2 regions of the Cytobacillus sp. OWB-43 genome follow, and region 1 is predicted to be linked to the other one. Evidence: riboswitches for the same ligand, from Rfam matches in the RefSeq annotation. Region 1 holds a riboswitch; the other holds the start of a gene.

Region 1 (4,647 bases):
TAAATCCATGTCATGTGTAACGAAAACGATGGTGGCCCCTTTATCATTTAGGTGCATGACTTTACGCATAAATTGAGAGGTCGTATAGGCATCTTGTCCAAATGTTGGTTCATCGAATAGAAGTAAATCAGGTTTGGAATGTAACATCGTTGCTACACTTAGCCTTCTTTTTTGGCCACCACTTAAGGAAAATGGATTTTTCCACTTATCAGATAAGAGATCAAAATCGGTTAATAAATGATGAACCATTCTTTCTGTTTCTTCTCTAGAATAGCCACTTAGCTTGATACCAAAACACACTTCATCGTATACAGTTTGGTTAATAAATTGATGCTCAGGATTTTGAAATACATAGCCCATATTCTTATACAATTCGTTTTCATGCCAATTACTTAATGGAGTGTTTAAAAAATCGATTGAGCCTGATACGGGCTTAATTAATTTGGCTATTAACTGTAATAAAGTAGATTTACCAGCACCATTTTCGCCAACTATTGCGCAAAAGTCCCCTTCTTTGATTGAAAAGGAAAGTTCATTTAGGATTTGCTTATTTTTATAGTTAAATTGTATATCTTTAAGATTGACGATTACTTCTGTACTTTCTTTCTCACTTGATGGTCGACTAGGCATTTTCCTATTTTCATACCTTTTAGGAACTCTTATACGATTCTTCGTCAACTTATGTAAATGATTTTGAAAACCTTCCTTCGGCGTACTATCTAAAAGTATTTCTCCTTTTTTATTAAGCGCAACCAACCGATGAGCGTATGGTTCCCAGTCATCGATTTCGTGTTCAATTACAAGCAAACCAAATCTTTGTTGTTTTTGAATCTTAATAATTGTCTCGATAAACTCTAGGCTAGATATCGGATCTAAATTTGCTGTAGGTTCATCTAAAATTAAGTATTGAGGGTCCATTAAAAGGATAGAAGCTAGCGCAACCTTTTGTTTTTGTCCTCCTGAAAGATGGTGAATGTTATGTTTCATATATTGTGATAATCCTACAATATCTAGCACATGTTCTATTCTTTGTTTCATTTGGCATCTGGGAATAGACAAGTTTTCTAACACAAATGCTAATTCATCTTCTACACGAACCATGCAAAACTGACTTTCTGGATCTTGAAAGACAATGCCTATTTCTTGGTTTATTACTCCTTTAGGGTAGGAGGAGATATTTCTCCCTTTATATAAAAGGTCCCCTGAAGTAAAACCTTCAACCGCCTCAGGATATAGACCATTTAAACATAGTGTCAGTGTACTTTTGCCAGAACCACTTGCTCCAAGTAATAAAGTCACTTCCTCTGCATATAACTTACAGCTTACATTATTTACAGAAGGTTCATCGTGTTTATCAAAGGAAAATGAGAAAGAGTCTAATTCAAAAATTGGTTGATGATTTTCCATGCCTTGCTAGTACCTCCTTCCCAATAGGGTACCCATTTAAAACACCAGTTTTCGCTAGTTGATCTGCTAATATTTTTCCTAAATAACCAGCAATGATAGCTCCACTTAAGAGACGTATAACAAACATTGTCATAATAAGCCAGGATTCATAGGCATGAAAACCTGATACAAAGAAATGGTAAGGAAAACTAATAAATGCAGCGCTGACACCTGAAAAAACGAGAATACGAGGTTGATAATTTTTCCATTTTGTCAGAGCAAAAGCGATTTCCGCCCCTAATCCTTGCACCATCCCTGAAAGAATTAAAGTGGGTCCAGATGTTGAGCCGACAAGTACTTCGGTAATAGCAGCAATGGTTTCTGCTGTAAAAGCAACGCCTGGCTTTCTGATAATGTAAGCAGCTATTATGGATACAATAAACCATATGCCATAAATCAATTCATAACCAATGGGTCCAAATCCAAACGGGGTAAGGATGGCAACAAGAACTTTACCGACCCCAAAAAACCCTAAATAAATAAAGCCAAATACGACACCCAGGACTGACATGAGAACAATATCTTTCAGACGCCATGATTTTATCATGAGACTTTCACTTCTTTAGCTTTTCCAGTAGGGCTGTTAGCTGATAATGTGAATGTCATTGTCACATGAGATACATCTTGCTTGGTCTGATCGAAAACGTTCTGTAACAAGTTAAAAATATCATTCACCTTGCCATCAAGCCTTGTGGCATAATGGCTATGGCTAACGTTTACTTCAGTCTCCTTGGACCAATCAATTTGCTCATAAATTTTTTCCATATAATCTTCCCTCCCTAAGGGATAGAGGGCAAATTTACAACCTGCAAGCTGGTCTATTTCTTTTGTATCATCCTTGTTCAAGGCAATGTCAGATTCGTCCATGTATACATCTGCTGCTGAATCTCCTGGACAACCAATCGAAAAGGTACCACTCATAGCGATGTGTTCTCCTGTTTTAGCTGCGTGTAAAAAGATTGCCTTCACTACATCAAAAACATGAATTTGCTTACCACGGATACAAGTAGATACATCATCAGTTTCTGACCACACCTTTGACATATTCACTTCTTTAAGGGCAAATAAGATGATGTCCACATACCTCTCACTCATTGGAGAAAGCGTAAACTGACAACCTACGATACTACTTGTTCCACATAATTGATTCATATAAAAATCTCCTTTTAACATTTTTTGAACAAAAAAAACTGCACCCCGATGGAATGCAGTTTGGCTATGCAGAAAAAAAGAGAATACACTGACCAACTGCACTTCCCCACGCTAGTATTATCTAGATCGGGTTATAAGGGTCAGGCAATTGCCTTCTCAGCCATTAAATATAGCTCCCCTAGCGCATTCGATATATTTTATTTGTTCGTCTATCCTATCATAAGCAAAAAATCATTATCTGTAAACCAATACTTGTCAATTGATAATGTAGTAGAGATAAATACAATTTATTAATTGATACGTAAATGATGCAAAAGAGTAAGGAATACAGTTTAAATCCCAATATAGTAGAGGTGAATAAAATATTGATGTGAAGAATGTTGATATATTCGCATACTATTTAGAATGAAGAATAACCCGATTACTAATTTCAGTAATAATGGTTGTCATTTCTTCCGGAGATTCTTTCATCCCATTCATTAACCATTTTTCAATTACATAAATACATCCACTAATTACAAAGTAAATCATATATTTTGATTTATCTATATTTATGACCTGCGGATCTTCCTTTAAACTATTAATAATGATTGATTGTGCAGTATCAATCACTCTCGTTTGAAAAGCTTTGTTACCATGGTCACTAAATAAAACAAGAAAATCAGCACTTCGTTTATAAACATAATCTAATAAATACTTCGTCATTGCAAAAGTTTCATTTGTCTCATTATGGTTGTACTGTTTTAAAGTGACCTGTAATTCTAACAAAATCTCATCTTCAATATGCTGAAGTAAATCAAATTGATCACGATAATGGCTATAAAAAGTAGAACGATTGATATCTGCTTTTTGACATAATTCTTTAATGGTAATGGATGAAATTATCTTTTCTCTTAATAATTCCATTAAACTTTCCTTTAACACCATACGAGTATATTGTTTCCGACGATCCAATTTTTTGTTCATCATGCCACCCTCACTTTTTTAGAGAAATCCAACAAAGTACGCTTAAATGTTGGATGTAAAACATTTTTTACACAACTGTTTGTTGTTTATCTAACACAGTGGTATGTATAATGTTACTGTAAAAGAATTTCAACATCAAGAAGTGGGGAAACCAATAATGATTGAGTTTATTATTCGTTATAAAAAATCTGTAACCATCATTTTCTTTTTGTTATCAGTGCTTTCTGCTATTGGATTTCTGTTTGTGAATGTTAATTATAATATGAAAGATTATATCCCAGCAGAAGCTGAATCTACCGTTGCTTTAGAAGTGATGGAAGATGAGTTTACTAGTGGCATTCCAAATACAAGCGTAATGGTTGAGAATGTCACAATCCAAGAAGCGCTCGTTATTAAAGAGAAATTAAATAAGGTTCAAGGTGTAACTGATGTGATGTGGTTAGATGATGCGATGGACATAAGAACACCAATAGAAACCGGAGACCAAGGCACAATAGAAAATTACTACAAAAATAATCACGCTCTTTATTCTGTCACCATTGAGAGTGGCAAAGAGGTCGAAGCAACAGAAGATATATATCAAATAATTGGTGAGAAGGGATCACTTATTGGCGAAGCTGCAAATACAGCTACGCAGCAGAAAATGACAGGGCAAGAAACGTTACTCGCTGCAGGGATACTTATTCCCATTATTATCATTATACTAGTTCTCTCGACAAACTCTTGGGTCGAACCGCTCTTTTTCTTAACGGCTATCGGTGTTTCGGTAATTATTAATTTAGGGAGTAATGTTTTTATAGGAGAAGTGTCCTTTGTGACACAATCAGTTGCACCAATTTTGCAGCTAGCTGTTTCCTTGGATTACGCTATCTTTTTATTACATAGTTTTCAAGATTATCGTAAACAAGGGCATGAGCCAAATCAAGCTATGAAACTAGCTATGAAAGAATCGTTTAGTGTCATTGCCTCGAGCGCATCTACAACTCTATTTGGATTTATTGCATTATTGTTTATGGATTTTGAGATTGGATCAGACCTAGGTTTAAACCTTGTTAAAGGAATAATTTTAAGTTTTATAAGTGT
Region 2 (4,647 bases), on a different contig from region 1:
GATGTCGATGTTGAACTTTTAAAAATTGATGTTGATTTACTAAGAGAGAGATATTATGATATTCCGTTTAGTGAAATATCAATTGGCGAGGCAGTTAATGATTTGTTTTCCGTTGCCAATCAACATCATATACATATCCCAACAAACTTAACATTAGTGGGAAAAACATTGTTAACAATGGAAGGTATTGTTGAAAAACTTGACCCTAATATAAGCATATTAAAAATTGCTGAGCCTTTTGGTAGACGATTAATTATTAATAAATATCGACCTGATCATTTGGCGAAAGATTCGCTAGCTCATATCGGGGAGTATTTTGATATTCTAAAGGAAGCGCCGTATAATTTGAAAGATTTGATTGCCCTTATCAAAAAGGGAAAAATCCCGCTCGAACTGAATTTGCCAAACAGTGAAAAATTTCTAACGAGAATTGATCGTATCAGCAACCGGCTAGCATTTAGTATCGTGTTGCTAGCATTTTGCATTATAATGGTGGGTTTAATTATCGGTTCCGCCCTTGGCAGGCAATCATCTCTCCTATGGAATATACCAGCAGTAGAAATCGGCTTCGTCATTGCGATATTAATGTTCTTATTTCTTATATACACCATCATTAGAGCAGGGAGATTCTGACGACTCTCTGCTTTTTGTTTTGGGTAGAATTTTTCTGATTTCACTACACAAGCAATTCATGGTGAGAATATAGTGTAGAGAGGTGAACGGTTTTGTCAATAAACGTTAATGTTGCTTATGGTTAATACAAAAATTCTCATTGGCAGTCCAATTAATCAAGAACCCGATATTTTAAAAGAGTTTCTGCTATCCTTAGCCAATTTAAAAACGGATACAATGGAGATTCATTATCTTTTCATAGATGATAATCAGAATGAAGAATCAAGTAGACTACTACGTCATTTTGCCAAATGGAAGAAAGATGTTGCGATTTTATCCGCAAAAGAAGATAGTATCTATATTCGTACCGACTTTACCCATTTCTGGAATGATGCTCTCATCTGGAAGGTTGCTCGCTTCAAAGATATGCTTATTGAGCAGGCGAAATTTGAAGAATTTGATTATTTGTTTTTAATTGACTCTGATTTGCTTTTACACCCGAATACCCTTCATACACTTATTTCCACGAAAAAAGAAATTGTTTCAGAGGTATTTTGGACGGCTTGGCAAGAGGGGACAATTCCTTATCCGCAGGTGTGGTTAACAGATGAATATACCCACTGGAGACAGGCGGATGAAGGTGCCATAACAGACGAAGAAAAGGCCGTTCAAACCGAGGCTTTTATTCAACAGTTACAAACTCCAGGTGTTTATGAAGTAGGAGGATTAGGTGCGTGCACGCTAATTAGCAGGAAAGCTTTGTTAGCAGGTATTCATTTTAGTAAAATTAAAAATCTCAGTTTTTGGGGAGAAGATCGACATTTTTGTGTGAGAGCTGTGGCATTAGGACTGGATCTACATGTAGACACACATCTGCCAGCTTATCATATTTATCGTTCTTCTGACCTTACAGGCATACCCGCATTTAAAGAAAAATGTCAGTATGCTTATAGCGAACTACCTATTTATCCAGAAAAAGCAGAAAGCCATCAAATTCGCTTATCGATGATTGTGAAGAATGAAGAAGGTCGTTATTTACAAACGATGTTAAAGAAAGTAAAGCCATTTATCGATGAAGCTGTGATTATAGATGATGCTAGTACTGATCAGACTATATCGATTTTCTTGCAAGAACTAAAAGGTATGCCAATTAAATTGGTCAAGAATGCAAGCTCCCAGTTTGCCAATGAAGTGGAACTAAGAAAACAACAGTGGTTAGAAGCAACGAATGGTTTTTTAGGTTGGGTATTAAATCTTGACGCAGATGAATGGTTTGAGGAGAGTTTTATTGATTATATTGATGACTTTGTTAAACAGGATACTATCGACCTGTACTGTTTTAGACTGTATGATATGTGGGATGAAGACCATTATCGTGAAGATGAATACTGGCAAGCACATTTCTTATACCGTCCATTTCTAGCAAGAGTTAGATCAACCTTTCAGCCTGTCTGGAAAGAAACACCACAGCATTGTGGGAGATTTCCAGAAAACATCTTCCAACTTACCCACAGTTTATCCACAATACGAGTCAAGCATTTAGGCTGGGCAAAAGAAAAAGATCGATTAGAAAAATATGAGAGATATAAGCTGCTTGACCCGAATAGCCTCTATGGTAATGAGAAACAATATGAATCGATTCTAGATAAGAATCCCCGTTTAAAACAATGGTGAGAAACATAAAGCAAATGGTCAGTTTCGAAATGAACTTCGATTCATAGCTAGGAAACTATTTGTATGCTAAACTAAAAATAATTAAAAATTGTTGCAGGGGGACTCAGAAAATGAGTTGAGAAGGTTAAAACCTGACCCTTAGAACCTGTTCGTTAAGACGATCGTAGGGAGCATCTTCCAACTATATGCATATGTATGGTAGGCTCTCCATTTTCGGGGAGCCTTTTGTTTTGTTTCCCTGAACATTTTTAATTACATCTATTGAAAAGAGGGAATAGCGTGAGAGAAGAAGTCGTGTTAGTAACAGGAGCAAGTCGTGGATTAGGAGCTGCAATTGCTGAAAAGTTTGGTAAGGAGGGCTACAAAGTAGTCGTTAATTATTTTAATAATAAAGAAAAAGCAGATGCAGTAGTTGAAAAAATCGGACAAGATCGTGCATTTGCTATCCAAGCTGATGTAAGAGATCATCAAGCAGTAAAAGCAATGGTAGCAGACACAATTGCTCATTTTGGTCGCTTGGATATCGTTGTAAATAATGCATTAGTTCAATTTAAATTTGATCCTGTGGCACAGGCGAAAGTAGAGGAATTATCTTGGGCTAGCTATCAAACCCAGTTTGAAGGCGCGATAAAAGCAAGCTTAAATGTTGTTCAATCTGCTCTTCCGGCTCTAAAGGATTCACAGCAAGCCCGTGTGATTGGTATTGGCACGAATCTTTACCAGAACCCAGTCATTGCCTACCATGAATATACAACAGCCAAAGCGGCATTAATTGGCTTTACACGCAATATGGCCAAGGAGCTCGGACAGTATGATATTAATGTGAATATGGTTTCCGGTGGATTATTAGAAACAACGGATGCAAGTGCTGTTACTACCCCTGAGGTATTTGCGATTGTGGCTGATAACTCTGCTATCCGCCGTGTGACAAAACCAGAAGACGTAGCGGAAGCCGTTGTTTTCTTAGCCTCTCCAGGCGCTAGAGCGATTACGGGACAAAATCTAGTCGTTGATCATGGATTGACGATGAACTAAGATAAAAAAGGTCGTCATCTTTGTTTATGGCGGCCTTTTTCAATAAATGGACTTATTTTGTAGGTTGATAAATCAGTAAAGAGCTTATATCAGCAAATGTGAGACTAAGTCGAAGCTAAACTCCAATTTATTCGCAGAAAAGGATATTTTTAAAATAATAACTTAATTTTCTCACTAGTATTTTATTCTACTAGATGTTAAAACGGTCGATTGAACGTTCAATCAGTATTGTTCAATTTTTCCTTGTTTATATCGATAGCCAAACATAGAAGATGCTTGTAGGTGAAACTTCCGCAGTTGCTTGCTCATCGGATCCGATGCTTCCTTAGGCATCTTATCGTTAAATCCAACAACTGTCACTGCACCGAGTAATTGATTCTGGTAGTCTAGCAAAGGGACGGAAGCCGAAGAAATCGATGGAATTAAAGGTTCGGTAGCGAAGGAGATTTTCGATTGTTGAATCATTTGCCATTCTGCGTTATCGATCGCTTCCCCGTCTCCTAGCCAATCTTTTGTCAGTACTGGGTTTAAGAAACTTAAGAAAATCTTCCCTGCGGCAGATGTTGGTGGTAAGCTTCCGCCTAGTTGTGTACCAATATGAAGTGGTTCATTCGAATGACAAATCTTTGTCGTAATAGGTCCGTTGTTTGTCCATAATGAAAACGAAACGGTGCAGGAAGTAAGCGAAGAAAGTTCCTGCATATACGGAGTGATTGCATCGGCAATATCACGACTACCAAAGGCGGCTGTACCATATTGAATCAATTTGCTTCCAAGATAATACAGGTTTGTCCCTTTTTCACGATAGAGCATGTTCAATTGCGTAAGTGTATTTAAATATTTATATAAATTACTTTTCGTAATACCGGTTTCTTCTTGAATGGTTGAGAATTTCATTGGGGTATCTTTTTGATAGATTAATTCGATGATAGAAATGCCTATTTGCAAGGATTGTATCATCGTACTACTTTTTTGTATTTCCATGTATGTAACTCCTCAATATGCTAGTCATGTTGAATCCTAATTTATCAGAAACTACATCAAACAACAACCTTCCTTTAGAGGATTGGTAGGATATCCCTATAAATTCAGTATATATAAGAATAGTAAGTGAGTTGGCGATTATTAACTTGGTCAATGAAGGTGCTCAACTCACGAAAAATAGGGAGCGGTCAAATATATTAATTTAACCTTTTCCATTTTTTTAGCTCTTTTTGAACATAGGATAATGATTGTAGTTTTTCTTTTAGTTCAGCTACAGAGAGACGATAAGTATTATTGGAGTGATATTCTTCTACAGAGTTTGTATCAGTTTCTATTCTGGTA

The links. Region 1 has a riboswitch for thiamine pyrophosphate ahead of U9M49_RS04430 (YkoF family thiamine/hydroxymethylpyrimidine-binding protein). Riboswitches for the same ligand answer to the same signal wherever they lie in the genome.
Region 2: it holds a riboswitch for thiamine pyrophosphate, as region 1 does, so the genes downstream of both, U9M49_RS17470 (3-oxoacyl-ACP reductase) here and U9M49_RS04430 (YkoF family thiamine/hydroxymethylpyrimidine-binding protein) in region 1, are expected to answer to the same signal.

What each region holds. Positions count from the first base shown of each region.
Region 1 is NZ_JAYEFF010000001.1:895,003-899,649, reverse strand. Features, by position in the region: gene U9M49_RS04440 (energy-coupling factor transporter ATPase) at 1-1,407, opposite strand, end outside; gene U9M49_RS04435 (ECF transporter S component) at 1,382-1,993, opposite strand; gene U9M49_RS04430 (YkoF family thiamine/hydroxymethylpyrimidine-binding protein) at 1,990-2,598, opposite strand; TPP riboswitch at 2,685-2,788, opposite strand; gene U9M49_RS04425 (TetR/AcrR family transcriptional regulator) at 2,995-3,564, opposite strand; gene U9M49_RS04420 (efflux RND transporter permease subunit) at 3,722-4,647, shown strand, end outside.
Region 2 is NZ_JAYEFF010000005.1:140,344-144,990, forward strand. Features, by position in the region: gene U9M49_RS17460 (ABC1 kinase family protein) at 1-633, shown strand, start outside; gene U9M49_RS17465 (glycosyltransferase) at 751-2,286, shown strand; TPP riboswitch at 2,372-2,473, shown strand; gene U9M49_RS17470 (3-oxoacyl-ACP reductase) at 2,566-3,321, shown strand; gene U9M49_RS17475 (IclR family transcriptional regulator) at 3,544-4,305, opposite strand; gene U9M49_RS17480 (polysaccharide biosynthesis protein) at 4,503-4,647, opposite strand, start outside.